Linked DNA regions of Spirosoma rhododendri. The protein of the gene in region 2 interacts with the protein of the main gene of each other region in a pairwise test. Links are inferred from orthologs where the notes say so. Each region holds a gene or a part of one and is shown on either strand. Other genes may lie near its edges. The genes, in order: sucC and sucD.

What was found.
Region 1: the proteins of sucD (region 2) and sucC interact in binary tests that used the Escherichia coli proteins (3 or more experiments, as listed by UniProt). The link is inferred for Spirosoma rhododendri from one-to-one orthologs.

Annotation. Positions count from the first base shown.
Region 1 is NZ_CP051677.1:4,779,566-4,795,802, reverse strand. The notes cover bases 5,611-8,389. They hold sucC (ADP-forming succinate--CoA ligase subunit beta), read right to left. Parts: upstream 7,723-8,389; coding sequence 6,499-7,722; downstream 5,611-6,498. Other genes in these bases: HH216_RS19905 (ABC transporter ATP-binding protein), read left to right, coding at 7,899-8,389; HH216_RS19915 (UDP-2,3-diacylglucosamine diphosphatase), read left to right, coding at 5,611-6,409. In the rest of the region: HH216_RS19940 (TonB-dependent receptor), read right to left, coding at 1-635; HH216_RS19935 (SMP-30/gluconolactonase/LRE family protein), read right to left, coding at 838-1,923; HH216_RS19930 (SMP-30/gluconolactonase/LRE family protein), read left to right, coding at 2,131-3,180; biotin synthase BioB, read left to right, coding at 3,509-4,504; HH216_RS19920 (hypothetical protein), read right to left, coding at 4,678-5,412; more of HH216_RS19915, read left to right, coding at 5,603-5,610; more of HH216_RS19905, read left to right, coding at 8,390-8,558; HH216_RS19900 (PAS domain S-box protein), read left to right, coding at 9,116-11,938; groL (chaperonin GroEL), read right to left, coding at 12,067-13,704; HH216_RS19890 (co-chaperone GroES), read right to left, coding at 13,803-14,099; HH216_RS19885 (hypothetical protein), read left to right, coding at 14,363-15,043; preprotein translocase subunit SecG, read right to left, coding at 15,274-15,693; HH216_RS19875 (hypothetical protein), read right to left, coding at 15,756-16,237. UniProt on the Escherichia coli protein: Succinyl-CoA synthetase functions in the citric acid cycle (TCA), coupling the hydrolysis of succinyl-CoA to the synthesis of either ATP or GTP and thus represents the only step of substrate-level phosphorylation in the TCA.
Region 2 is NZ_CP051677.1:5,747,666-5,761,231, reverse strand. The notes cover bases 4,530-7,326. They hold sucD (succinate--CoA ligase subunit alpha), read left to right. Parts: upstream 4,530-5,384; coding sequence 5,385-6,269; downstream 6,270-7,326. Other genes in these bases: HH216_RS24235 (DUF4271 domain-containing protein), read left to right, coding at 6,357-7,326; HH216_RS24245 (DUF6962 family protein), read right to left, coding at 4,647-5,225. In the rest of the region: HH216_RS24265 (TolC family protein), read left to right, coding at 908-2,296; HH216_RS24260 (DUF2188 domain-containing protein), read left to right, coding at 2,366-2,575; HH216_RS24255 (DUF421 domain-containing protein), read left to right, coding at 2,580-3,275; HH216_RS24250 (DNA topoisomerase IB), read right to left, coding at 3,276-4,373; more of HH216_RS24235, read left to right, coding at 7,327-7,523; HH216_RS24230 (uroporphyrinogen-III synthase), read left to right, coding at 7,623-8,405; HH216_RS24225 (PorP/SprF family type IX secretion system membrane protein), read left to right, coding at 8,638-9,606; porL (type IX secretion system motor protein PorL/GldL), read left to right, coding at 11,112-11,936; porM (type IX secretion system motor protein PorM/GldM), read left to right, coding at 12,084-13,566. UniProt on the Escherichia coli protein: Succinyl-CoA synthetase functions in the citric acid cycle (TCA), coupling the hydrolysis of succinyl-CoA to the synthesis of either ATP or GTP and thus represents the only step of substrate-level phosphorylation in the TCA.

The DNA.
Region 1 (16,237 bases), 970 kb from region 2 along the record:
GCCTGCAAATGGTTGTAACTAACCGACACCGCCGAATTGTCGGTACCCGACTGAATCGACACGTTGTTGCCAAACAGGCCGTAGCTACCCGCCAGCCCCGATAGTTCGACGCTCGTTTTGCCGCTCGGCACCGCTAGTCCTCTGAACAGCAGCGTACCACCCGTACCTGCCCCGTACAGGCTGCCCGATGGGCCTTTGATGATTTCGACCCGGCCCAGCGCCCGCACGTCGAGGGCGTTGAGGGGGGTGTTGCCACCCGCGTCGGTCAGCGGAATCTCGTTCCAGTACGTCTTCACGTTGCGCACCCCAAATGGTGAGCGAATGGCACTGCCCCGAATCGCCAGCCGGTAACTCCCCGGCGACCGTTCATCAGCCCGGACACCGGGTATCGTGTTGAGCGCCGGGATCAGCGTCGGAATGCCGAACCGCTGATTCAGCTCGCGCCGACCCAGCAGACCAATTGATGCGGGTGTTTCCAAGAGCCGCCGGTTGGTGGCATAGCCCCGCACGATCACCTCGTTGAGCTGTAAGGTATCATCGAGCGAGCGGGTAAGGGAATCCGGGGCCGGTGTTTGTGCCGACGCCAGGGTCAGCGTACCAATAACCAGTACTGTTGATGCGTAGTAATACTTCATAAAACCCAATAAGAAGCCACCCAACGGCAGCGGGCCGGGGTGGCTTGGTACGGGATTAACCCGAAATTAACGCAAATGGTCGCGCACAGCGGAAAATTGAATTGTAAAGTTAGAGAGTTGTAGCGCTGTAAAGTTGCTGGCGCCGGAGGTACTGGACGCGCCAGCAACTTTACAACGCTACGACTATCCAACTTTACAACTTCTAGTTAGGAAGTTTCATCCGGTACAGGCGGTATGGGTAATCGGTTTTGTCTTCGCCGTCGTTGTACTTTTTGCCCCGGTTGATCTGCGCGCAGGTCAGGTATAGGTACCCATCCCAACCCACGGCGAAACTATCGGGCCAGATCAGCCGTCCGTCGCGGACGAGTGTTTTCAGCTCCCGCTTCGGCGTAAAATACCGCACAGCCTGATTGGGTGAATCGGTTAAGTACACGTTTCCGGCTTTGTCGGACGTCATACCGTGCGACACGCCCACCTCACCCATCGTTTCGACCTTCGCCGATAACTGCGCTGGACTGAGCGATTCGTTCCGCAGATCTTCGGTCGGGATGCGGTATAGCTTAGTCTGGTTGATGGCGCGGTAATAAAAATACCGATTGTCGTCGGTCAGGGCGATGCCGTTGACGTTACTGCTGAACGGCTTACCCGTTTTGTCTTTCACAATTTTGCCATCCAGCCGCAGCGTGAAGCCCGGTTCTGCTTTCGTCGATTTGTCGTCGGTCAATACCGTCCGGCTTTTACCCGTTTTCAGGTTCAGCACGACCACCGACGACCGTTTGGGGTCCGATAGGTAAGCATACTGATGTTCCGTGTCGATGCGGACATCGTTAAGCGCCGTCTGTTCGCGGGGTAAGTCGTTGAACCGGTAAATCTGTTCGACTTTGTTATTCGCCAGGTCGATCTTCATCAGCTTGACACCATCAGGAATGGTCGCTTCTTCACCGGGGTTACCGGGATCGAGCACCCAAAGCGCGTTGGTATTGTCGACAAACAGGGCCTGCACGTTCATGAACCGGTCTTTGGGCTTCAGCGAATCCCATTGATTCCATTCGGCATTGGGGTACGGTTTCCGTTCGCCGTTGACGATTTCGGCCAGGCCGTAATTGTAGTTTTCGGGCTTCTTGGGGAAGGTGACGAAAATTCGGCGCTCCTTGGAAACGCCAAGACCGATGGGCTGGAATTTGCCGAACTCGGCGACTGTTTCGAGCGGGGTTTGCGACTGACCCGGCTGGGCCTGCGTTGATGCGATACTCATTAGGGTAAACAGACCTAGTAGCTGCGTTTTCATGCGTTGAGCGTGACGGATAAACTGCTCAGATAACCGATCGTATGCGCTAAGGTTTCAAAATGGGCCTGGGTGGTACAAGTCGGTCGGCGCTAAATAATCTTCATCGGAATCAATAACATTCTGCGCTGAGTTTTCGGTTTGTAGTTTGTCGTTCTGCCATCACTGGTCAACCACGAACGACGAATCTCAAACCGAAAACTCAACGTTATGCGATTTCTGTCTGCCTGTATCGTCAGTAGCTTACTGGCTGGGTCTGTGATAGCCCAGTCTCCCCAATACACCACCATTGGTACCGTCATCAGAATGGACCCGCAGCTCGACAAACTGATTGCCCCCGGCACGACCATCGAAGTTGTCGGGTCGGGATTTGGGCATCTGGAAGGGCCGGTATGGGCCAGAGACAGCAGCTACCTGCTCGTCAACGACACTAAAGCGCAAACTACCTATAGCTGGTCCCCAACAACAGGAACGGCTAAATTCCTCGAACATACGGGTTACACCGGCCGACTGCCGTACAGCGAAGAGCCCGGCACCAATGGTATGTCGGTCGATTTGCAGGGGCGGCTGATCGTCTGCGATCACGGCGACCGGCGCATTGCCCGTATGCCATTGGTGGGTCATGGCGGCAAAGAAACCCTGAGCGACACCTATCAGGGAAAACGCTACAACAGCCCTAACGACGTGATCGTCCACCCCGACGGTAGCATCTACTTCTCCGACCCCTCATACGGCCTGCCGAAGAAGGATCGTGATCCCGCCCGCGAACAGCCCGTAAACGGTGTGTACCGACTCCCGGTCGACGGTAGCGGCCCGGCCACGCTACTCATCCGTGACATGACCCACCCGAACGGACTGGCGTTGTCGATGGATGGTAAAACGCTGTTTGTTTCCCAGTCCGATTCAACCAAACCGATCATCATGGCCTATCCCATACTGGCGGGGGGCAAGCTGGGCAAAGGACTGGTTTATTTCGACATGAGTAAACTGCCCCGGCTCCGCTACAAAGAAGTGCCGGACGGCCTGAAGGCCGATAAAGCGGGGAATCTGTGGGCAAGCGGCCCCGGTGGGTTGCTGATTATCGCGCCCGCTGGAGCTGGTAAGCCCGGCAAACTGATCGGTCGGCTCGATACGGGCGAAGTGATCGCCAACTGTGCCTGGGGCGACGACGGCTCAACGCTCTACATCGCGTCGGGAACATACCTATGCCGTATCAAAACCACCACGAAAGGCCGTATTCAGGGCAAACTCAGCCTTTAGCGCCAACGGATAGATAGAGTTGGATAGTTGAAAAGTTGTAGAGTTTGATAGTTGCAGAGTTGGACAGTTGCTACCGCGTCCAGTACATCCGGCGCCAGCCAACTTTACAACCATACAACTATCAAACTCTACAACTTTTTAAACAGAACTGGTATCGGTCAGTCACAGGCTGATACAGCGGCAAAAACAACTAGTGCAGCTAATCGGCGCGCCAAATCCGCTCGGCCGACTATATTTGTCATAGTGGTTTGTCGTTTGTCGCGTGTCGTTCGTAGTTAGCTGGCGCGCCGAACCAATAAACCACGAACTACAAACTGCAAACTGAACTATGCTGCGTACCGACTGGACCCGTGCTGAAATTGCCGACATCTATAATTCACCCGTTCTGGACCTGATTTATCGGGCCGCCACCGTACACCGCGAAAACCACGACCCGCAGGAAGTGCAGGTCTGTACGCTGCTGTCGGTCAAGACGGGTGGTTGCCCCGAAGACTGCGCCTATTGTCCGCAGGCCGCCCGCTACCACACCGCCGTCAAGACCCACAAGCTGATGGAGGTCGATGAGGTACTGACGGCTGCGCAACGGGCCAAAGACACGGGCAGTACGCGCTTCTGCATGGGTGCGGCCTGGCGCGAAGTGCGCGACAACCGCGATTTCGATAAGGTGCTCGACATGGTACAGGGCGTCAATGAACTGGGTCTGGAAGTGTGCTGCACGCTGGGGATGCTCACCGAAAGTCAGGCGCAGAAGCTGAAAGACGCGGGACTGTACGCTTACAACCACAACCTCGACACCAGCGAAGAATACTACGGCGACATCATCAGCACCCGCACCTACGACGACCGGCTCGACACGCTCGGCCACGCCCGCAAAGCCGGTATCTCGGTTTGCTCGGGTGGCATCATCGGCATGGGCGAGTCCGATCAGGACCGGATCGGGATGTTGCATACACTGTCGACACTCCCGCAGCACCCGGAGTCGGTGCCGGTCAACGCGCTGGTGCCGGTAGAGGGTACCCCGCTGGAAGATCAGCCCCGCGTGTCGGTCTGGGAAATGGTACGGATGATCGCGACGGCTCGTATCATCATGCCGAAAGCGATGGTCCGGTTGTCGGCCGGTCGCGTCCGGATGAATACCGAAGAGCAGGCACTCTGCTTCATGGCTGGCGCCAACTCGATCTTCGCCGGCGACAAGCTCCTGACCACGCCCAACCCCGACGAAGACGCTGATCTTCAGCTGTTCCAGACGCTGAACATCCGCCCCCGTAAAGCATTCAAGAATAACGACCAACCCGCCGTCGTTTTCGAGCAAATTCCTCTTTAAGAAGTTGTAAAGTTATAGAGTCGTATAGTTGTAGAGTTGCTACCGCGTCAGCCATCCGGCGGTAGCAACTCTACAACTATACGACTCTATAACTTTACAACTTAATTTCTATCGTTTGTAAACTGAAAAAGGCCGTCGCATGACGGCCTTTTTCAGTTTACAAACGATAGAAATTAATGACTCTCCATCGCCCGGAAATATTCTTTATCCAGAATGCGCTCCATCAGGACTTCCGCCATCAGTTTAGCGCGCTCTTTCTTCACCTCGTTCTTGTCTTTTGTTTCGACCTGAATGTTGATGATGTGGTTGATATACAGGACGTGTAGCGCTCCTTCTCCTGCATTCCACACAGCTTTGTCGCCTACGTTCTTAACGGGCTCGTATTCGCCATGCGCAACGGCGGGTTTGATTTGTGGCAGGTCTTTATCCGCTTCGCCTTTGGCCGAATCGGGGGGTGTGCCAGCAGCCTCGCCGGGAGTGGCCGTAACCGTAGCGCCCGAAAGCGTATCGGCTTTGGCAACGTCGTCTTCACCTTTCGCTTTACCTTGATACATCTTATCGAACTGATACGAAGCGATGAACATCGACTGGTAAGGGCGTTTACCGCCAAACGACAACATTACTTTGTTACCAGCCCACTCGTATTCGCAGCCTTTGCCCGTACTAACGTCTTCCAGTTTAACATCTTCACCAAGGTTGAACGTTTTGCGGAAAAGCTCTTCGTCGACAATGGCGCAGGGCTCATCGTAGATGACGTCAGACTTGATAACGTTTACGCCAGCTACTTGCTTGGCCAATATTTTGCTGCCGTAATCAGCCGTATTACCCGTCGATGCATCGGTGTCCGTGTCATAGCAGGACGTGAGCAGTAACACGGGCAGTGCGTACAGGAGTGAGTTGATTTTCATAGTAAAATGATGATGCGCAAAATTAACAACGGTTCTTTCTAATACCACCAGTTTCGGAAAGATGTTTGTAACGAATGCTGCGCAGACGATGCAGACACGGCTGTTGATCGCAACTGATTCCGGTTAATTCTGCGGCTTCAGCCGTATCCGCGTGCTATTCATCCTGTTAGAAGCCGTAGCTTTGCCTGTCATGACCGACGTTGAGACCATTCCGCTGCCCCCCGGCCGTAAAGCTTATTTCGCTTCCGACTTCCACCTGGGTACACCAACGCCCGAACAGAGCCGCGCCCGCGAACGGGCCGTTGTTGCCTGGCTCGATCACGTAAAAATCGATGCGTCCATCATTTTTCTGGTCGGCGACGTGTTTGATTTCTGGTTTGAATATAAGCACAGTATCCCGAAAGGATTTTCCCGCCTACAGGGTAAACTGGCCGAACTTACCGATGCCGGACTGCCCATCGTGCTCTTCACCGGCAACCACGATATGTGGATGAATAGCTACTTCACCGATGAAATGGGTATTCCGGTGTACCGGGCCCCGCGCGAGTATCAGCTGGGCGAAAAAGCGTTCCTGATCGGGCATGGCGATGGACTCGGGCCGGGCGATTACGTCTACAAACAGCTCAAAAAAGTGTTTGAGAATCGGTTAGCCCGGCGCTTGTTTCGGTATGTCCACCCAGATCTGGGCATTGGGCTGGCGCATAAATGGTCACGCAGTAGCCGGGCCAGCAACGAGAAAAAAGATGAAGAACGGTTCCTGGGCGAAGACCGCGAATGGCTCATGCAGTATGCCCGCGAAGTCGAACAGCAGCGGCACCACGATTACTACATCTTCGGGCATCGCCATTTACCGCTCGATTTGAGCGTGACGGCCAACAGCCGCTATATCAACCTTGGCGAATGGGTATCGGCCCGAACCTATGCTGTATTCGACGGCACCGACCTGCAACTACTAACCTGGCCCGACAACCAGCCGTACCAGATGAAACATCTGTAGGCTACAGGCGATTCGTCGGGGATTTCGTAAAAACGCATCGGCCCGAACTACCTAGTTCGGGCCGATGCGTTTTTAAGTATGGGCGAAAATTAAGCCTGCTGACCTTTCAGCACCTGCTCCACTTTTTCGGCGGCTTCTTTCAACAGCACTGCCGAGAAAACTTTCAGGCCCGACTCGTCGATGATACGCGCGCCTTCTTCGGCGTTGGTACCCTGCAAACGAACGATGATAGGCACTTTGATATCGCCAATCGCTTTGTAGGCTTCCACGACACCCGTAGCGACGCGGTCGCAGCGAACGATACCGCCGAAGATGTTGATCAGGATGGCCTTAACGTTTGGATCTTTCAGGATAATGCGGAAACCAGCTTCAACGGTTTTGGCATTGGCACCACCCCCCACGTCGAGGAAGTTGGCCGGTTCGCCACCCGACAGCTTGATGATGTCCATCGTAGCCATTGCCAGACCGGCACCATTTACCATACAACCCACGTTACCGTCGAGTTTTACGTAGTTCAGATCGCTGGCTGTGGCTTCAACTTCAAGCGGATCTTCCTCCGCGATGTCGCGCAGGTTAGCCAGATCGGGATGGCGGTACAGCGCGTTGTCGTCGAGGTTCACCTTCGCGTCGACGGCCAGAATCTTGTTGTCCGACGTTTTCAGCACCGGGTTGATTTCGAACATGGCTGCGTCGGAATCAACGTATGCTTTGTAAAGCGACGTCACGAACTTAACCATCTCTTTGAACGCTTCGCCTTCCAGCCCGAGGCCGAAAGCTACTTTGCGCGCCTGAAACGGCTGTAAACCAACGGCTGGATCGACCCACTCCTTCACGATCTTCTCGGGGGAGTGCTCGGCTACTTCTTCAATGTCCATACCGCCTTCGGTGCTGGCCATGATTACGTTGCACGCTTTCGACCGGTCGAGCAGGATACTCAGGTACATTTCCTTCGGTTCCGAAGCACCGGGGTAAAAAACGTCCTGCGCTACCAGCACCTTGTTCACCTTCCGGCCTTCCGGGCCGGTCTGGTGCGTGACCAGTACATTACCGATCAGGTTCTTGGCAATATCGCGCACCTCGTCGACCGATTTGGCGAGCGCAACGCCCCGCTGTTCTGAACCGACAACCTTGCCTTTACCGCGACCACCCGCGTGGATCTGGGATTTCACGACGACGAACTTTGAGCCCGACTGTGCCATGATCTGCTTGGCCGCTTCAACGGCTTTCTCGGGCGATTCGGCAACGATGCCCTCCTGAATGCGGACGCCGTACTTTTTGAGAATTTCTTTACCCTGATACTCGTGTATATTCATGGTAATGGCAACATGGAGTGTTGGAAATCGTACTTTTGTGCGGCAAGTTAAGCATAAATGAGTTTGTAGTTCGTGGTTTGTAGTTTGTAGTTGTGCACTGTGGCCGGACCAGGCCGCAATAATCTTTTGCCAACAGCCTACAGACCATAACTCGCAAACCACAAACGATAAGCCGGGTGCCCCTGTTACAAACCACCGATCTGCGCCGTCAATACGGTAATCTTCCCGTTCTTAAAGGTATCAATCTCGGCATCGACGCGGGCGAAGTCGTCTCGATCGTTGGCGCATCGGGAGCGGGTAAAACAACCCTGCTGCAAATTCTCGGTACGCTCGACCGCCCCGACGCCGGGACGCTCGAGATCGACGGGCAAAACGTCTTCGCCCTCAATGACCGCGATCTGGCCCGCTTCCGCAACGAGAAGATAGGGTTTGTGTTTCAGTTCAATAACCTGTTGCCGGAGTTTACCGCGCTGGAAAACGTATGCCTGCCGGCGTTCATCGCCGGGCGCGACGAAAAGGCTACTCGCCTGCGGGCCGAATCGCTGCTGACAACGTTGAACCTGGCCCACCGGCTGAACCACTTTCCCTCCCAGATGTCGGGCGGTGAGCAGCAGCGTACGGCCGTGGCGCGGGCACTTATCAACGAGCCGGCCATCGTTTTTGCCGACGAGCCCAGCGGAAACCTTGATTCTCAGAACGCCGAGGAGCTGCATCAACTGTTTTTTCGCCTGCGCGACGAGCTTGGTCAGACGTTTATTATTGTAACCCACAACGAAGTTCTGGCTACACTTGCCGATCGTACGATCACCATTCGGGACGGGGTTGTGTATGGCTGATACCAGTCGGTAATAAGTAGATATTCCGATGTAATGGCTCTTTAGCTGTAAGTAATACTACCTAATTTTCGTCGTACAGCAAGTTAAAATTAATAATATATACTACTGATATTCATATAGTTAACTTGCTAAGTAAAAAAAACTAACCGATATAGAACCAATTATTACTGCTTTTGTTTTATCATTGTGTCGAAAAGAAAAGTTTTTCATAACGTTGAGTAAATCAGAAAGCCAGGGGAGTGTCTCGCTTGGCTTTTTTGTTTGCCCGAGCGTTTGCGTCACCTTACCGTTCTCTCCGCAGGTGTAGTCACTATCGCCACTGACTGACGTGCTATCTACAAAGCTGACGAAATACAGGCTTCGCTGTCCGATCAGTTTGTAACCGATATCTGTTTCAAAAAATTACCTTTTGTTTTATATTTGGTCTTTAACCACCGTTCTAAGTAGCTGGGTGTCCTACTATACTTTTGCTTGCCAGTATTTGCCGGTTTACAGCAAAAGGCAACGCACGTATCGCCGGCTACAGCGCAATTTGTACTCATCAGTCGCTACCGTATATGAATGAAGAGCACAAGCCCTTCAATCAAAACGTTGTTATTAACAACGAACAAACACGTCTTTCACTCGAAGCCGCCAATATTGGAACCTGGAGCGTCGAACCTCTCGAAGGACAGATTTACTGGGACGAATTATGCCAGAAACTGCTTCATTTTGGTGCCGGTGAAACCGTCGCTTACGATCAGGTGCTGGCCCATGTTCATGCAGATGATGTTGGGCTGATACACGACACCAGCCGTCGGGCGTTCGATTCCCGGAAAGAGGCAAGCTACAACTTTACATTTCGTACAGTTAACCCCCATAGTCAGGAAATATGCTGGCTAAGTTGTAACGGCCGTGGCTATGTCGACGACGAGCAGCGGCTGTATCGGATTAGTGGTATCCTGCGCGATGTCACGCGGGACCGGCGGGTGAAACAGGTACGTACTGAAGCTCAGACGCGCTTTGAAGCAGCGTTCGACAATGCTTCACTGGGCTTCGTTATCACCGGTATTGATGGGGTGATCGTACTGGGAAATAAGGCATTTGGGCGGATGCTGGGTTACACACCCGAAGAACTGGTCGACATGCCGTATACCGGCATGATTCACCCCGATGACAGGGCGCGTAACGAAGCACTGATCGATGAGGTGGTGGCAGGTAACGTACCATTCTTTGATATTACCAAACAGTACGTACGGCGGGATGGATCGGAAATGTGGGTGCGTATGAATATGACCCCGCTGACCGATGAGCAGGGAAACATTCGTAACCTGCTCGGTATCGCGCAGGACATTACCCGCGATCTGGAAAAGCGTCGGGAGAATAACCGCCTGGGTCAGCTGGTCAGGAATGCGCCGGAGATGATGGTGTACATGGATCTAAACGGGCATGTACAGTTTATGAACCCATACGGGCTTGACTTGCTGGGGCTTACTGCCGAAGATGTGATAGGAAAGACTGTCGATTTTTTCAGCCCTCCCGAAGAACACGACCGGATTCGTACCGACATTCTGCCCAATATTCGGGTAGGGTCCTGGTCGGGCGAACTAATGAAGTGGCATCGGCTCAGCGGAGAGCGGATTCCGGTAACCACAAACATATACCCCATCAACGACCCGATTACGGGCGAACCCTATGGCATGGTCGCCATATCGCGGGATCTGCGCCAGGAAAGACAGGTGCAGCGCGAGATCGAAGCAAAGAATCGGGCGCTGGAACTGGCACTCGAAATCGGGCAGTTGGGTACGTACCAGATCGACCTGCAAACGAACCGGATTGTCGCGTCTGAACGGGCGCGTACGTGGTGGGGATTACCCGATGGTAGCTCGTCACTCGACGAACTGCTTGGCAAAGTGCTCCCGGCCGATCAGTCGAAATGGAGTGCTGTGCTGACGCAGGCCCGGCTTAAGAAACTGGACGGTCATCACGACCTGACGTACCGGATCATAAACCGGCAGACGGGCGAGTATCGGTACCTGCGCTCACTGGGGCAGGCCGTGTACGACAACGATGAAGCCGTGACGCTATCGGGAACGGTACAGGATATTACGCCCCAGATTCTAACGCAGTTAAAAATCGAGAAGTCTGAAATCCGGTTGTCGAGCGCCGTCGATCTAGCTGATCTGGGTATGTGGCAGATTGACCTGGCGACGGGGATGTTGACCTTTTCTGACCGCATCCGGGTGTGGTACGGCTTCAGCAGCGACGAACCAATTCCGCTGGAGCGGAGCTACGAGCCAGTTGATCCCGCCGACGTACAGTTACTGAAAGAAGCCCTTGATGGCGCGGCCAGCAGCGACAAAAAAAAGGAATACGACGTCGAGTACCGAATAAAGTCGCTAACGACAGGTCGTAAGCGCATTATCCATGCGAAAGGCCACGTCTACTACGACGCATTCATGGAAGCTTACCGGGTCAGTGGCACCATGCAGGACGTTACGGAGCAACGGCAGACCGAACTGGCGCTCGAAATGGAAGTGCAGGAGCGCATCGAGCAACTGGCAGCTACCAACGAGGAAATGGCTGCCATCAACGAAGAAATGATGGCGACCAATGAGGAACTGGCTGCCACCAACGAAGAATTTCTGGAAACGAATCGAAACCTGACCCGATCGAACCAAAACCTGGAGCAGTTTGCCTACATAGCCAGCCACGATTTGCAGGAACCGCTGCGTAAGATTCAGCAGTTTGGCGACCTCCTCAAGACGCGCTACGCCAATGATTCGACGGAAGAATATCGTTATCTGGAGCGAATGCAGCTGGCTGCCAGCCGGATGTCGGTGTTAATAAAAGACTTGCTGGCTTTCTCGCGAATTTCGACCCAGCAGGTAACTGCAACTGAGATTTCACTAACGCAGGTCATAAGTGTTGTGCAGGACAACCTGACGGTGTCGATTGAAGAATCAGATGCGCAGATTGACGCTGATAACCTACCTATGGTTCAGGGCGACGTAACACAACTGGAACAGCTTTTTCAGAATCTGCTCAGTAACGCCATCAAATTCAGCCGTGTCGACCTGCACGGCGACCCGGTGATACCGCATATCAGGGTCACGGCACGACTAGTGACGCTGGATGAACTTCCAGCGTCTATAAAGCCCGGCCGACAGATAAAAACCTACTACCGAATCGACGTTGTCGATAATGGCGTTGGCTTCGAAGAAAAATATACGAACCGTATTTTCCAGGTTTTTCAGCGTCTGCACGGTAATAACGAGTTTGCCGGTACGGGTATAGGCCTGGCAATCTGCCAGAAGGTCGTTACGAACCACGGTGGCATTATCACAGCAACCAGTCAGCCAGGGCAGGGGGCCACGTTCAGTGTATATTTGCCAAAATAGGCGTGGTCGGGCTTGTGATATAGATTTCGGGCAACTCAACAACCCACAAAAGACAAAACCCTCCGGCTGCGAAGCCAGAGGGTTTTTTAGTACACCAATCGAGTCGATCAGTATAGGCTGCGTGATGATTACATCATGCCGCCCATACCGCCGGGGTGACCGTGGCCTGCGCCACCAGCCGGAGCCTCTTCGGGCTCGTCGGCAATCACACACTCGGTCGTCAGCAGCAGACCCGCGATCGAGGCCGCGTTCTCCAGTGCCAGACGGGTTACTTTCTTAGGGTCGATGATACCAGCAGCGAACAGGTCTTCGTACGAATCGTTTTTGGCGTTGTAGCCAAAACCACCCTGACCGTCTTTTACCTTGTTGACCACTACCGAACCTTCACCGCCAGCGTTGGCAACGATCGTGCGGAGGGGAGCTTCCAGCGCCGTGCGGATGATCGCAACGCCAGTCTTCTCGTCTTCGTTGATCGTGTTAACACCGTCCAGCGACGAGATAGCGCGGATCAGAGCGATACCACCACCGGTTACGATACCTTCTTCAACGGCTGCGCGGGTTGCGTGCAGGGCGTCGTCGACACGGTCTTTCTTCTCTTTCATCTCTACTTCGGTAGCGGCACCGATGTACAGGATGGCAACACCACCCGACAGCTTAGCCAGCCGCTCCTGAAGTTTTTCACGGTCGTAATCCGACGTCGTGTTTTCAATCTGTGCTTTGATCTGGTTAACGCGACCTGCGATATCGTCTTTCGCACCAACACCGTTTACGATGGTCGTGTTGTCTTTATCGATCGTCACTTTGTCGCACTGACCGAGGTATTCGATTGACGCGTTCTCCAGTTTGAAGCCACGCTCTTCCGAGATTACCTGACCACCCGTCAGGATAGCGATATCTTCCAGCATAGCTTTCCGACGATCGCCAAAGCCCGGAGCCTTCACGGCGGCAACTTTCAGCGCACCCCGGATTTTGTTGACCACCAGCGTAGCCAGTGCTTCTCCGTCGACATCTTCTGCGATAATCAGCAGAGGACGGCCCGTCTGAGCCACCTGCTCCAGTACCGGCAGCAGTTCTTTCATCGACGATACTTTCTTTTCCGAGATCAGGATGAACGGACGCTCCAGCTCCGCTTCCATTTTCTCGGTGTTGGTTACGAAGTACGGCGACAGGTAACCCCGGTCGAACTGCATACCTTCAACCGTTTTAACTTCGGTTTCGGTACCACGCGCTTCTTCAACCGTGATAACACCTTCTTTGCCGACTTTCTTCATAGCCTCGGCGATCATCGAACCGATTTCGTCGTCGTGGTTAGCCGAAATGGTAGCTACCTGCTGAATCTTGCCGAAGTCGTCGCCAACGGTCTGTGCCTGCTCGGCCAGATTGCCCGTTACAGCCAGTACGGCTTTGTCGATACCGCGCTTCAGGTCCATTGGGTTTGCACCGGCAGCTACGTTTTTCGCACCGATCGAGTAGATCGCCTGCGCCAGAACGGTAGCCGTGGTCGTACCGTCACCGGCTGAATCAGCCGTTTTCGACGCTACTTCCTTCACCAGTTGCGCGCCCATGTTTTCCATGGCGTCTTTCAGTTCGATTTCTTTTGCTACCGTAACACCGTCTTTGGTGATGGCAGGCGAACCGAATTTCTTGTCGAGGATAACGTTACGGCCTTTAGGTCCGAGCGTAACTTTTACCGCGTCAGCCAGCGTGTCGACGCCTTTTTTGATGCGCTCGCGGGCTTCTGTATCGAAGAATATTTTCTTAGCCATGATTGTTAAGTTGAAAAAGTTGTAGAGTCGGAAGGTTGTAAGGTTGCGTTTGACAGTTGTTTGACTGACCACATGCTACCAAATCCTGCATACTCAGGTTAAAGGATTGCGAAAATATCGGATTCGCGCATGATGAGGTACTCCTTACCGTCGATGGTCAGTTCGGTACCGGCATACTTGCCATACAGTACCGTATCACCCACCTGAACCGTCAGGGGCTCATCTTTTTTGCCAGCACCTACGGCGATAACCGTACCGCGCTGTGGCTTTTCTTTCGCCGTGTCAGGAATGATAATCCCGAAAGACGTCTTTTCTTCTGCCGGAGCGGCTTCTACCAGCACCCGGTCGGCCAGCGGTTTCACGTTTACTTTCACGCTTTCCGTTTCTGTTACCATGATAATGAGTTGATTAAGGTTGTTAACTGATCTGTTCAGCCAGTATGACGGTCTTCACTCGCCAATTACTATGCCAGAGCCAAACCCTGCCAGATTTACCGCTTTTTAGCTGACAACCTGTCGATTTTCAGAAAACCGCCCTGAATATTTGGCCTGAAAGCGATCTGCGGCAATAATATGTGGCAATTTGGGTTAGATTCAATACCTTGAGAATGACACCATCTTTGCTCACTTGTATGAAAGCGCTGGCTCCTGACTGGTTTATGCAAAATTGGCTGGATTCTGAATACCAGCAATATGTCGTGATGGCATATTTACAGTCTGTTCAACAACACTTTGCCGGAAACCAGCTGCACCCCGCGCTGCCTGATCTGCGCGAACACTACAACAGGGGGGCTACGTTTATGCAGGGTAAGGGTTCGTTGAGCGCGTCGTTTCCCCGGCGGGTGCGGGGTATCAAGGGTCCACCACCCAGCATCGACTACGTTTCCGACGTGCCTGACGACAATTTCATGACTGAGATTGACGCCACACTCGCGTTTGCACTACCCCGTTTCCGGCAGGCTGTTGCTGAGGGTGAACAACGCTGGGCCGACATCGCGCAGGCACTAACGCTGGAGCCGGTGGGCCTGCTGCCATTACGCCCGGAAGAAGGCTATCTGTTTGTGTATGCGACGCAGCAACGAAAAACGGACGTGTACCAGTTTCGGCTTACGCTATATGCCAGTCAGGTACCGGGAGGCCGTATCGTGCGGTTCCGGTATCTCGAATCGGTGCAGCAGGGGCTGGCCAATACGCTCGAAAACATCAAGCTTGACCTCATCCGCCGACACACGCATTTACCCAATCCCGCCACGTTCCGGTTGGAAAGCAAACAGCCGCTACCCGTCGCCGAAACGCTGCTTCCCATCGCCAACCAACTCCTCGCGCAAGCGGTAGCGTGACGGTTTTCGGTATACAGTTTACAGTTTTCGGTTCACAGATGTGTGGCCTGGACGTCTACGTCCGGGTGGGCGCGTCAGCGACCAATTAACTGCCGCATGCACCAATTGGCCTGACGGCCACCCGGACCTGGAGGTCCGGGCTACACCACTAGCCCACAAAAACACAGCCACTTCCCGGATGGAAAGTGGCTGTAAGTAATACGGAAAACCGTAAACCGAATACCGAAAGCTTATTTCTGCGGTGTCAGGGCCGAGGTCGACGCGCCCGGCGTAGCAGCACCCGGAACCGCCTGACTTGGCGCAGCACCCGACGCAGCCGGACTAGCCGCTCCAGTGGCTGGAACCGGTGCAGGAGCCGTTGTCGGCAGCGTCTGCTGCTGAGCCCGGTCGACGTTGATGCTATTAATAACACCTGTCTGATTCCGGTCGACCATGATGTATGATGCCAACGACAGGACCATTACGCCTATACCCAGCCCCCAGGTGATTTGCTCCAGCAGATCGGTCGTTTTCTTGACGCCCATCAGCTGATTAGAGCCCAATCCGCCGAATTCTCCGGCCAGTCCGCCCCCTTTGGAGTTCTGGATCAGCACAATCAGAATGAGCAGTACGGTAAGAATACAAATAATGACAATCGTTGCCGTTAACATGAAAATAGAATTCTACGAGTTAAAATGCGTTCGTTACTGTAGTTAGTGTGGTGCGGCAAACGCTAGGTAGCCGATGCGTTACCAGCATCTAATTCAGCGATTTTTGCCGCAAAGTACGCATTTTTCTGCGGATTACGCTGCATAAGTTGCTGGTAGATTTCGCGGGCCTTTTCGACCTTACCCTGCTTAAGCAAAATCCTGGCGAAACTTTCGGTGACAAGCGCGCCCCCTCCGCTGGGTGTCCGTTTGGCCAAATCTTCCTGTTGCTGCTCCTCGTCGGGTCGGCGCTGTATCCGCGAAATGCTGGGCTCTTTCTGAATAAACGAATCAATCAGTTCGAGCTGCCGCTGTCGTTCCAGTTCGGTCGCTGTCAGGATGGGCGTGGCCGGGGCTTCGGCAATCTGCGTAAGTTCCTGCCGCAGGGTTGATTCCGACAGCGTGGGGTCTTCCGGGGTTGGGATCGTGGGCGTAGGGTCGACAAACAGCTGTTCCGGCTGATCGGCCAGTCGCACACCGGGCACCGTCAGGCGGGGCAAGCCACCCG
Region 2 (13,566 bases):
CCCGGATCTTCAACTGCCCTGATTTGTGCAGGCTGTCGATCAGGTCGATTTCGGCGGGGCTGATACCAGCGTCGGAGATGGTGGTCAGACCCAGCGACACGCAGACGCGCTCGGCATTTTTGAGCATACGGGCTTTATCGGCGGTGGTAGGCTGGGGGAGTACGCGCCGAATCAGCTGCATGGCGTTGTCGACGAGTACGCCGGTTGGTTGCCCGTTTTTGAGCACGACTTCACCACCCGCCAGCCGCGACCCGGCCGTGACCTGCGCCAGCCGTAACGCCTTTGAATTGACCAGCAGCGCATGTCCGTCGACCCGCATCAGGGCAATCGGTACGTTTGGGAAGGCCGCATCCAGCTTTTCTTTGGTCGGAAACTGCTTCTCGGTCCAGTCGTTTTGGTCCCAGCCCCGGCCCGTCAGCCACAGCACCTGCGGGTGTTGCTGGTAGAATGTTTTCAGCCGGCCGATTACGTCGTCGTACGAGTCGGCTCCGACCAGATCGGCCTGATCGAGCACCTGCCCCAATCCCAGAAAATGGCTGTGCGGATCGTAGAAACCGGGATACACGGCTGCACCGCCCAGATCCACCGTGCTGTCGGCTTTGTAGTCACGCTGAAGGTCGGCTGCCTTGCCCACGGCGACAAACTTACCATCGCTTACAACGAAGGCATCGGCAGTCGAAAAGCTGGAGTCGGCGGTGTATACGTGGGCGTTGGTAACGAGTACATCGGCGGATTTCTGACCGGAGTAGGCCAGCAGCCAGCAGGCGAAAAGGGGTAGAAAGCGGGCGAAAACGTGTTTCATGAAGTGTTGACCGGAAAAAACGCAAGATACGCGAAAGCGATAAACCGCCCGGCAATCTGATAATCTCGTATTTTTGAGGTTAACGCTAGTATTAACTCTCCGTCAATGAAATTCGGTAGTTGCTTTCTATTCCTGCTCCTTCCTACTGCACTGCTTGCGCAACAAACTGATAACGCCGTTCAGCGCGCCCGACAACGGGCTTTTACGGTGGCGACTATTCCGCAAACGGGCGACCCGCTGACGCTGGCACAGGCCGCCAGTCAGGCGATCGACGTCAACTACCAGATTCGTATCAACAAGTCGCAGGAGCAGATTGCCCGCAACAATTTTACGCGGGGCAATGCTGGTTATCTGCCTTCGTTGACGGGTAATCTCAACTCCAACGGGGGGTTACAGAGCTTTTACCAGACCTACCTCGACGGGTTGCGACCCCCGCAGGAAGCCAACGGTATCTTCAACCGGACCAGCAACCTCGGCCTTAACCTCAACTACACTGTCTTCAATGGCTATGCCCGGTCGGCCACGTACAACCAGCTGCAACAACTGCTCAAACTCGCCAGCGTAACGACCCGCGCCAACGCCGAAGCAACCCTCGCCAGCGTCGCCACGACCTATTATGACGTGATCCGGCAGTTGCAGCGGCTGATCGCGTTCAGCCAGGCACTCGACGTGTCGCGCGAACGGCTTGACCTGGCCCGCGCCACCTATGAAGTCGGTACGCGCTCGAAAGTTGATTTTTTGAGCGCGCAGGTCGATTACAACGCCGACAGTGCCGCCGTGATCCAGCAGGAGCAGTTTCTGCGCGACGCCAAAGTCACGCTCAACTCGCTGCTCGTACGCGACCCCCAAACCGAGTTTGCCATTCGCGACACGATTCTGGTTAATAGCAATTTGCAGTTTCCGGCACTGGAAGAATCATTGGCGAGTAACAATCCCCTGCTGGCCACGGCGGTGCTCAATCGAACCATCACCGACATTAATATTCGGCTGGCCAATGCCCAGCAACTGCCGCTGGTAACGGCGCAGACGGGGTACAACTACCAGTTTGTGGACAACCAGGGCGGCTTTGGTATCCGCACCGGTCGGACTAGTGCCCTGACGTATTTGCTGACGGCGACCATCCCGATTTTCAACGGATTTAACCTGAAACGGCAGATTCAGAATGCCCGGGTGAATACGCTCATTGCCCGCGATCAGGAAAATAACCAGCGGCTGCAACTGCAAACGGCACTGACGCAGACGTACCAACTCTACCGGAACAGCCTCAAGCTGCTGAATCTGGAAGTACTCAACAACCAGCTGGCGAGTCAGAACGTCGATATTGCGTACGATCGCTATCGGATTGGTAACTCGACGTTCGTGGAATTTCGCGATGTGCAGCGCACCCAGATCGACGCGCAAACCCGCCTGATCGATGCCGAATACAACGCTAAAGCGGCAGAAATCGAATTATTGCGGCTGAGCAGCACTATCTCGCAGACCCTGGTGCAGTAGCTGGCGCAGTGGGGTACGCAAACACCGTATGGCGTGTTCGGTTATAGAAGTAACCAACTCAACACGATCATGCCGTATACCCGCAAGGACTACCCCGATTCGTTGAAAAATTTCATGGCTCCGGTGCGCAACAAAGCCATCGACATTGCCAACGCGCTGCTCGCCGAGGGTAACGACGACGGTAAAGCGATTGCCATCGCAACGGCCCGCGCTGAAGACTGGGCGCTGAAGCGAAACATCAAAGTGCGGAAAGATAACGCACCGGAAAACCGCGACTGAGGCTATGCAACAGCCACCCTTCGAGGTTTTCGACTGGCACCGTATTCTGATCAAAGAACTTCCCTGGACGTTTCTGGGCGAGGTCGCTTTCCGAACGGTATTTATGTTTGCTATTCTGCTCATTGCCCTGACCGTGTCGGGCAAGCGGGAGGTGCGGCAGCTATCTATTTACGAACTGGTACTGGTTATCGGGCTTGGCTCGGCTGCCGGCGACCCGATGTTCTACGACGATGTGCCCCTGAGCAGTTCCGTTGTCGTGTTTGTGGTGATGATGGCCTGCTACAAGCTGGTTACATACATCAGCGATCGCGTCAAAAAAGTGCGCAACGTGCTGGAAGGCAAACCCGTTTATATCGTGGAAGATGGACGTATACTGGTCAACAATCTCGATCACGAAGACATCACCCGCGAAGAACTGTTTGCCGATCTGCGCGTACAGGGAATCAGGCAGTTAGGGCAGGTACAGACAACGATTCTGGAGCCAAACGGGCAAATCAGTATTTTTCAGTTCGAGGGTGGCGAGGTGCGCGAAGGCTTATCGATCATGCCGAAAAAGCTGGACGAGCGCACGGCTAGCCTGACCCAGCCGGGTACATATGCCTGTTATACGTGCGGCCACGTTGAAACGTATTACCAGCCCGTGACGGCTCCCATCTGCCGGCAATGCGGTCAGTCAGACTGGTGCCCGACCGTTAAGTAATCAGGCGGTAGCCGTGGTCTTTGCCGCTTTCTTTACGGTATGCTTCACCTGATCGCTCAGGAACTTCAGCAGCAGTTTTTCGACCCCGTCCAGCCCGTTCGGACTCGTCTGCCGGAAACGGCCTTTGTTTTTGATGTACGGATTCAGATCGCGGCATTCGTACGCTTCCAGAATCTGCGGGTGCACGTAATGCTTACGGCAAACCGTACGTGTATTCCCCAGCGTGTGCGATACCTCGTCGAGAATCGTATTGACGTTCTTCTTTAATTCCTTCTCGCTGTCGCAGGGTTCCAGCTCGACCAGCAGCCGCAGCGCGTTGACCGTACCGGCCCAGGTGCGGAAGTCCTTCGCCGAAAACTCGTCGCCCATCGTTTCCTGCAAATACTCGTTGACCATGCCGGAGTCGATTGGGTGGCGGTTCCCTTCCTCATCGAAATACTGGAACAGCTCCTTGCCGGGAATGTCGCGGCAGGCTTTCACCAGTTTCGACAGTTTGGGGTCGTGCAGCGTGATGTCGTGGTAGATGCCTTTTTTGCCCTTAAAGCTAAACTGAACCTCGCTGCCGTCGGCTTTCACGTGCCGGTCTTTCAGCGTTGTCAGGCCATACGACCCGTACTCCTTTTCGTAAGCCGCGTTTCCCACCCGAATCAGGGTTTGCTCCATCACGCTGAGCGCAATGGCAACGACTTTATCGCGGGTCAACTCGCGCTGTTTCAGGTCCCTTGCCAGCCGTGTGCGGAGTTTGGGCAACGCTTCACCGAAGGCTGTCATGCGGAAAAACTTGGTTTCGCTGCGAATGGCGTTCCAGGCGGCATGGTATCGGTACTGCTTCCGGTTTTTCGTGTCGATACCCGTAGCCTGCAAATGACTGTTCGGTTTTGGACTGATCCAGACCCGCTCCCAGGCGGGCGGCAGCGCCATGCTGCGAATACGGCTCAACGTATCGTCGTCTTTGATGACTTCGCCCTTCGCGTTGGTATACGTAAAGTGGTCACCCGCCTTTTTTCGGCTGATACCGGGAATGGTGTCGCTGACGTACTGGAGTTTTGCCGCCCTGGCTGCCTGTGCCGGGTCGTGCATGAGTTGAGCCGTGTTCATAACGTTGTCTAGGAGAGTAGGTCGTCAGAAAACGCGCTGTACGCCGATATGTTTTGTGGGATACCCTCACCCCAACCCCTCCCGCGACGGCGGACCGCCCAAAACGGGAGAGGGGCTTTCGCGATCTTTTTGTGTTACTTTTTTTACAATGTGTCTTTTAGAAGATTACAGGTGACAGATCGCTATCGGATGCACACGGCAAAAGTCCCTCTCCCGTTTTGGGCGGTCCGCCGTCGCGGGAGGGGTTGGGGTGAGGGAAAATCAGGGTAGCTGCTACCTCGGCTGGGCCGATTTGCCGAAAAACCAGAGGGCGAGGGCGTTGGCGTAATGGTCGAAATCGACGGGGCTCATAACTGAGTCAAAGGCCGGGGCTTTCGTTGCCAGCCCCATCATCATAGCGGCTAGCACGATCCACAGACCCCGCTTATTGCGTTGCAGCAGCGCATACACGGCCATCAGCATCAGCACCAGAATCCCCAGCGACGGCACGATGGGGGTAAACAGCCGCACTTCTGGCAAAAGCAGGAGCACAAACAGAACAACGCCCGATACGACCGTTGAGAGGAAGCCGGGTTGCCCGTAACTAATTCGATTGAGCAGGCCCCAGGTAGCGATAACGGCGCATATAACGCCCAGACTATCGGCCAGTATGCGCATCGAACGGTGCAACGGCTCGAGCGATTCAGTACCTGTGTAGTGAATGACCCCGATAATGGCGGTCAGTGAGATGGTCAGAAAGAAGAATCCCCACAATAACCGATTGAAAAGCGGTACCTGCTGAAAAAAGCGCCAGAACACGCCGATACCAGTACCAGCCAGTATAGAGCCGGAGAGGATGTGCGAAAAAATCATCACGAAATTTAGCAAGATTCGGCTACTTTTGCCCAACTTTTTCGGAGACGACCGTTCTGCCTTTTGCCCTGACCAGCCCCCGTTTCGTTTGGTTGGAGGGTACTCTGGCACAACGGATCGCCGGCCCTAACTGCATCGCCAACGATTTAATAACCAGTCATGAGTGTTTTAGTTAACAAAGACTCCAAAGTAATCGTCCAGGGTTTCACTGGTTCGGAAGGCAGCTTTCACGCCCAGCAAATGATCGAATACGGTACCAACGTGGTTGGTGGCGTAACCCCCGGTAAAGGGGGCCAGACTCACCTCGACCGCCCCGTTTTCAACACGGTTCGTCAGGCCGTGGAAGAGGCTGGTGCCGATACGTCGATCATTTTCGTGCCACCCGCGTTTGCCGCCGACGCTATCATGGAAGCCGCTGATGCGGGCATCAAGGTCATCATCTGTATTACGGAAGGCATTCCAACGGCAGACATGGTAGCCGTCAAGCACTACCTGTCTGACATCAACAAGGATGTCCGGCTGATCGGGCCAAACTGCCCCGGCGTGATGACCGCCGAAGAGTGTAAAGTTGGTATCATGCCGGGCTTTATTTTCAAGAAAGGCACCATCGGTATCGTGTCGAAGTCGGGTACGCTGACGTACGAAGCCGTCGATCAGCTCACCAAAGCCGGTCTGGGTCAGAGCACAGCCATCGGTATTGGCGGTGACCCGATCATCGGCACTACGACCAAGCAGGCCGTTGAGCTGCTTATGAACGACCCCGACACCGAAGCCATCGTAATGATCGGTGAAATCGGTGGTGGTATGGAAGCCGAAGCCGCTCACTGGATCAAAGCCGACGGCAACCGCAAGCCCGTCGTTGGTTTCATCGCCGGTCAAACCGCTCCCAAAGGACGTCGGATGGGCCACGCTGGTGCAATCGTTGGTGGTGCTGATGATACGGCCGCTGCTAAAATGGCGATCATGCGCGAGTGCGGTATCCACGTTGTTGAATCACCAGCCCTCATCGGCGACACGATGCTGAAGGCACTGGGGAAAAATTAATGAGTGAATGATTGAATGAGTGAATGCACGAATGACCGAATGAAAAAAAGAGTGAAAGACTGCCCTGCCAATTGGCGACCCGGTTTTTTGCTCTTTGCTCTATTCTTTCATTCGCTCATTCACTCATTCACTCATTCAGCTTTTGCTCAGCCTCGAAGCGAAGGGATTGGCCCAAACGGGCAGTATTATCCGGTCCACTCGTTTCAGGATGATTTTCAGGTATTCGATGCCGCCACGCAGGCATACGTACCGTACATTCCGGAACTCCACGCGACGCAGACAGCCCTAAGCGCGTACGTCGACCTGGAAAGCAACCGTCATTACAAACTGCTGCTGACCACGCAGGAAGACGGCTATCTCTTTATCAATGCCGCGCTGCGCAGGAACCTGCGGGCCGGTACGTGGCAGGTGCTCGACATCGACAGCCTGTTCCGGGTCTACCGGCGTCCCGAAATCTTCCTGACGCTCTACGGTTCGCCCGGTGTGGCCGGTAAGCAGCTCTACATTGCTTACCCCCGTTCGGCCGCCCAGAAAACAATCGTACTGCGCGACGATAACCTGAGCGTTCGGCCCCGGCCCATTCCCATTTACAGCAATTTTCTTAGCCTCGGGCTACTGATCGTGCTGGCTTTCTTCGCGTTTCTGTTCTCGTTTCACAACAGGGCGTTCAGCCGGTTCTTCAGCCTGCGTGATCTGCTGTCAGTACGGGCGCAGGAGGAATCGTTTTTAATCAGTCGCCCACTAAGCAGTGTCAACCTGTTGTTCACGCTGGGACTGAGTCTGTTGGTCGCTTACCTGATGATGCTCGTGCAGAGCCACAACGTCGACGTGTTTTCGGGGCGGGTTCTGCTGCCCATGCTGACACAGTGGGGGGGCATCGGCACCGAATACGTCTTGCTGACGGGGCTTTCGTTTGCTGTGCTGATCGGCAAATACCTGCTGGTCGAAATCGTCAGCGGCCTCTACAAACTTCAGGATATCAGCAACGTCCATTTCTTCAAAATTCTCCAGTCGTCGCTCTTATTTTTCACGGGGCTGGCGTTGGCAATGCTGATTGTTTCTTACAATATCGACCTGAATAGCTGGTCTGAAAATGCGGTGTTGTTCCCTCTCATCGGTTTCTACACAGTGCGAATTGCGCTGCTTTACGCGGTGGTACGGGCGGGCGAGCCTATCAAGAATCTGTATTTATTTTCGTACCTTTGCATCGTCGAACTGATACCACTTATCATCGGATTACGCTTGATTCTCTGATGAACTGGTGTCGGTAAGCGCGCTGATCCAACACATGTGCAGGCTCCGTTCCGACGGCGTGAAAGACAGCCCATTGACGAACCGAGCGTACCAGATTCAATGAACGAGACCCATACCGAACCAACCCAGAACCGGGCGACGAAGGTCAGCCGGCTGTTAGTATCTCAATCGCGACCTGTCGACGAAAAATCCCCTTACTTCGATCTGGCTTCAAAGTATGATATTCAGGTCGAGTTCCGGCCGTTTATTCAGATTCAGGGCATTTCTTTCAAGGATTTCCGCAAGCAGAAGGTCAACATTCTGGATCATACGGCCATCATCTTTACCAGCCGTAACGCCATCGATCATTTCTTTCGGCTGTGTCAGGAAGGGCGGGTTGAGGTGCCGGCGGACATGAAGTACTTCTGTATCTCTGAGCAAACGGCCAACTACCTTCAGAAATACATCGTCATCAGGAAACGGAAGATTTTCACCGGTACCAAGACGGCCGCTGAACTGTTCGACCTGATCAAGAAACACAAGAGCGAGAAGTTTCTATTTCCCTGTTCCAACATTCGGCGCAACGATATTCCCGAATTCATGGACACCAGCGGCCTACATTTCACCGAAGCAGTGATCTACGAAACCGTTGCCACGGACCTGACGGATCTGGATATTCACTCGTTTGATATCATCGCTTTCTTCAGCCCATCGGGTATTGCGTCGCTGCTGTCGAACTTCCCGGATTTTGAGCAAAACGGCACCCGGATGGCGGCTTTCGGCCCTACCACGGCCAAGGCGATCACCGAAGCCGGGCTGCATCTGGATATCGAAGCGCCGTTGCCTAACGCCCCCTCGATGACCGGTGCGCTGGAGCTATACATTAAAAAAGTAAACGGTTAAGTTAACCGCCTGCTATACATTCGTTCGGCCGACGGGCAGAAAATGAACACAGTTGCTCATTTTCTGCCCGTCGGCCGTTGTTTTTGGCTCAATAAAGTGGTGCCGAGGGCGTTTATTTGTATACTGCAATGGCCTTCGATGGGCAACAGTCGGAGCCGAAACAGAGTATTCTGATTATAAAGGAGTTTGGTAGTTCGCCAGCCCCGCCTGACCTGATTCGCCTGAATTGTATATGAGTCGCACTGTTTACCGTCTGGTTGTTTTGCTTCTAGGTGTCGCTGCTGGTCCGGTGCTGGCGCAGCAGGAACCGCAGTTGAGTATGTACATGTACAATCCGTTGTACTACAACCCGGCAGCCGCTGGGTCAGAAGGGGTATCCCGGATTCAGTTGACCCAGCGTACGCAATATCTCGGGTATCAGGCAATCGGAAGTAACGACGAAGCTGTACAGAACTCACAGGTGCTGTCGTTCAACATGCCACTGGCCGGAATCAAAAGTGGGATTGGTATCTACGTGCTGAATGATAAAGCCGGACCAAACATCAACCAATCCGTGCAGGCGTCCTACGCGTACCGATTACCGTTGAAAAGCGGTACGCTGGCACTGGGCGTACAGGCTGGGTTATACAATATTGGTTTCGACTACGGCCTGTTCCGCCCTGAAGTCCCCGATCCATTGATTCCCAGTGGTCGTATCACACAGGCGAAACCAGACATTGGCGCAGGTGTGTATTACAACACTGTCGACTATTGGGTAGGGTTGAGCCTGACGCACATCAACCGGGCGCAGTACGTTATCGGGACCGACCGGTCGGCGTTGCCTCTCAACCCGAATGCTTACCTGACAGCAGGCTATCGGTTGGGAGTTGGGTATGATATTGATATTCAGCCGTCTATCCTGGTTCGATATAACACCCTGAGCAGCGCACGGTACTTGCAGGCTACGCTGAACGTTGTCGGAACCTATGCGAATCGGTTCTGGGCGGGCGTAGGCTATCGGCTTCAGGAGTCAGCTATCTTCACGGGAGGTATCAACTTCGGGCGGGCAAATGCCCTGCGTGTGGGCTATTCACTGGATTTGGTACTGGTCAGCACACAAGCCCGCAGCCTGACCTCACACGAGATCATTTTAGGCTATGCATTGCCTGCACCCGACGCCCGCAAAAAGCCTATCGTGCGGACGCCCCGGTTCCGGTACTAATCCACTAGAAAACAGGATTGTAGCGGTAAGGAGGCTAAAATGCCCCACAGTTTGGCAATATTGTTGTTTGTCAGATTGCCGATGTCGACGTATTTTTAAAGAATACCGGACTATGTTTGCGGGAAATACCTAGCATACGACTCAGCAAACAGGTTTTTTGAGAATTATTCAGCATTCGCGGACCGGCATACAATAACCAAACGGATTTTCGTTTTTAGTCTGGTTTCGCACAGAAAGAGAAGATAAAGGATAACCGATAAATGAACAAGTACAACAGCTTTACAGTCAACGCGACCCGTGGGGTAATGGTAATGGCCGTGATTCTGGCCATGCAGAGTTGCGGCTTCGTCAAATCGAAATTTGGCGGAAAGGGTGGCAAAGGGGCGAAGTTGGCATGACCAACGGGGAAATCACCGCGACGGCTCGTAAAGGCTATCGGCAGAAGACGCCGTATGGTATGGTGCTCGTACCATCGGGTTCGTTTATCATGGGGCAGGCCGACGAAGACGTAGCTGCTACGCAGATCAACATGAACCGGCAGGTGACGATCAGCTCCTTCTACATGGATGATGCTGAAATCTCGAACCACGAATACCGGCAATACGTCAACGCCCTGCTGGCTGACTCTGTGTCGACGCTGGGCGAGGAAGAAATCATGGCGAAGTTCTACCCTGACACAGCTGTCTGGAAAAATGACTTCACCTACCACAACGGCGACCCGATGCTGGAGTACTACTTCTCGCACCCCGCCTTTGATACGTATCCGGTGGTGGGCGTAAGCTGGAAAGCAGCGCAGCATTTTAGTCAGTGGCGCACCAACTCGCTGAACGACTTTGAAACGAAGGAAGGTCAGTTTGGCTCACCCCGTTTCCGGCTTCCCTCGGAGGCTGAGTGGGAATGGGCCGCTCGTGGCGGTAAAAACGGGGCTAAGTACCCCTGGGGTAACCCGTACGTAGCCAACGGAAAGGGCTGCTACCTGGCCAACTTCAAACCACAGCGCGGTAACTTCGACGCTGACGGCTATCCGTATACGGCTCCGGCAAACGCCTACAACCCCAACGACTACGGCCTGTATAACATGGCTGGTAACGTAGCCGAATGGTGCCGCGATGCCTACGCAGACAACTCGAATGCGGTGGTTTGGGACATGAACCCCGACAACCAAAACGCCGACGAGCCACGTAAGGTGGTACGGGGCGGTTCGTGGAAAGACATCGCTTACTATCTGGAAACGGGTACGCGTTACTACGAATACGAAGATCAGAAGCGGTCGTATATCGGTTTCCGTTGCGTAATGGATAACCTCGAAGGCCGTACGGCTTCGGCACGTGGTGGCCGGGTAGGGGGCAGTAGCCGCAGTAAGAGCAGCAAAAAATCGTCGACCAAGCAGACGAAAGCGTAAGCATAAAAAACACATAGCGCTGAACGGCAGACAGCATACGAACCGTCTGTCGTTCAGCGTTTGAGTATCAGACAAAAGACAAACAATCCAATAAACCGTTACCATGGCATCTGCAAAGTCCACCAATTTCTTCTGGGATCGTCTAGTACCAACTATTTATAGCGCCGGAGCTGCCGTTGTAGTACTCGGTGCAATGGCCAAGATTCAGCACATCTCATCGCTGGGCTGGCTGCTGACAGCCGGTCTGATTACCGAAGCCGTTATTTTCGGTCTGTACGCTATGCAAAGCTTCCTGTTCCCGGTAGCATCCGAGGGATCGGGTTATGCGTGGGAGCGTGTGTATCCCGAACTGGCTGACGATTACAAGGGCGAAGCCCGCAAACCGGCTCCGCAAACCAATGGTCTGACCGGCAATATGGATCAGATGCTGGCACAGGCTAAAGTTACACCCGACGTATTCGAGCGGCTGGGAACGGGCTTCCGCAGCCTGAATGATACGGTATCGAAATTGTCGGACCTGACCGACGCTACCGTGGCTACCAACGATTACGCCCGCAACGTGAAATCGGCATCGTCGTCGATTGGCGAAATGAACAAGTCATACGGTACGGCTATCACGGCAATGAACTCGATGGCTGACGCTACGACCGACGCCAAAGATTACCGCGATCAGTTCCAGCGCGTTACCAAGAACATGGGTGCGCTGAACGCCGTGTACGAACTGGAGCTTCAGGACACCAACAAGCACCTGAAAGCAATGAACGCCTTCTACGGCAGCATGACCTCGGCAATGGAAAACATGGCCGATGCAAGCCGCGATGCGCAGCAGTTCAAAGGCGAAATGGCGAAACTGACGGGCAACCTGGCTTCGCTGAACAACGTGTACGGCAGCATGCTTACCGCCATGCGGGGTAGCCAGACGATGTAGTACTGAGTTGCAAGGTTGTAGAGTTGGCTAGTTGTAAAGTTGCTGGCGCGTCCTGATTCCGGCGGTAACAATTTTACAACCGTACAACCTTATGACTATACAACTGTAGAATTCCACAACTCAAAATAGTATAACCTACCTCAATTCATGGCAGGCACAAAAGAGACACCCCGTCAGAAAATGATCGGGATGATGTATCTGGTACTGACCGCGCTGCTGGCCCTTCAGGTCACCTCGGCCATTCTGGATAAATTCGTACTGTTAAACAACAGCCTGGAACAATCGACGTCGGCCGCTAGTAAAGTCAATCAGTCTACGATCGATAACATTCGGGCAACGGTTGAAAAGTCGGGTAACCGCGCTACCGATCTTGCTATCGTGAAGCAAGCGGAAGACGTACGTAAGCAAACGGCCGACGTGATCGGGCAGATCGATGCGCTAAAGCAGCGAATCATCACGGAAGCGGGTGGCGGTACCGACGAAGCTGGTAACATCCGTAACCTGAGCGAAGAAGAAAAAGTAGCGCAGATGATGGTTGGTCCCAACCACAACGGCGAAGCTTACAAACTGAAGAAGCAGCTTGACGATTACACGGCCGGGCTGGCGAAATATTCTAACGCGAAATACCCGTCGCTGGCACTAGATGGCAAGGACGATCCGATTTCGAGCCGGTCGCCGGAGCAGCGGACGAAAGACTTTGGTGAGTTGAACTTTGCCCAGACACCCGTACCGGCAGCATTGGCCGTACTGAGTCAGCGGCAAACCGACGTGCGCCGGATCGAAGGCGAAGTACTCGATGTGCTGGCCAGCAAAGTTGGTGCGCAGGACGTGAAATTCGACAAAATTCTGGCCATGCTGAGCATGGAATCGAAGGTGGTGGTTGCCGGTACGAAGTTCAAAGGACAGATGTTCCTGGCTGCGTCGTCGTCGGGTATTCAGCCCCGCATGAGCCTGAACGGTGGCCCCGTTCGGATGCAGGATGGTCAGGGTATCATCGAATTCACCGCACAGGGTGGCTCGTATGACAAGAATGGGCTTGCTCGCCGTACGCTGACCGGTGCGATTTCGTATCAGACCGCCAACGGCCTGAAGACGGTTCCTCTGTCGGCAGAGTACTTCGTAGCAAAACCATCGTATCAGGTAGAAACGGGTACTATGCCCCCGCTGTATCTGGGTTGTGCCAACAAACTGAGCATTCAAAGCCCACAATTGGGTGCCCTCTGGAATCCGAATTTCTCGGCAGATGGAGCGCAGGTTATTCAGTCGGGTGAGAAAGGTAAGATCACGGTGGTACCAAGTTCAGCGCAGGTTGCCCTGAACATCAGCAACAGCGGTAGCCTGCTGGGTACCGAGCGGTTCCGGGTAAACCGGGTGCCGAAGCCAACGCTGGAGTTTTACGTTGGTGGTACGAAAGTCGGTGACCCACGTGGTGTACCGGCTGGTCAGGCGCGCAGCGTACGGGTGAATGCCGTATCTGACGAGAGTTTCCGCAACTACTCGCCGGATGACGCTAACTTCCGGGTGACGGGTATCACAGTCATTCTGGCTCGTGGCACGCGTAAGGTTGGTCAGGTAAATCTTGGCCCCGGTGGCGGTTCGCTGGGTGCAATGGCTGCCGATATTCAGCCGG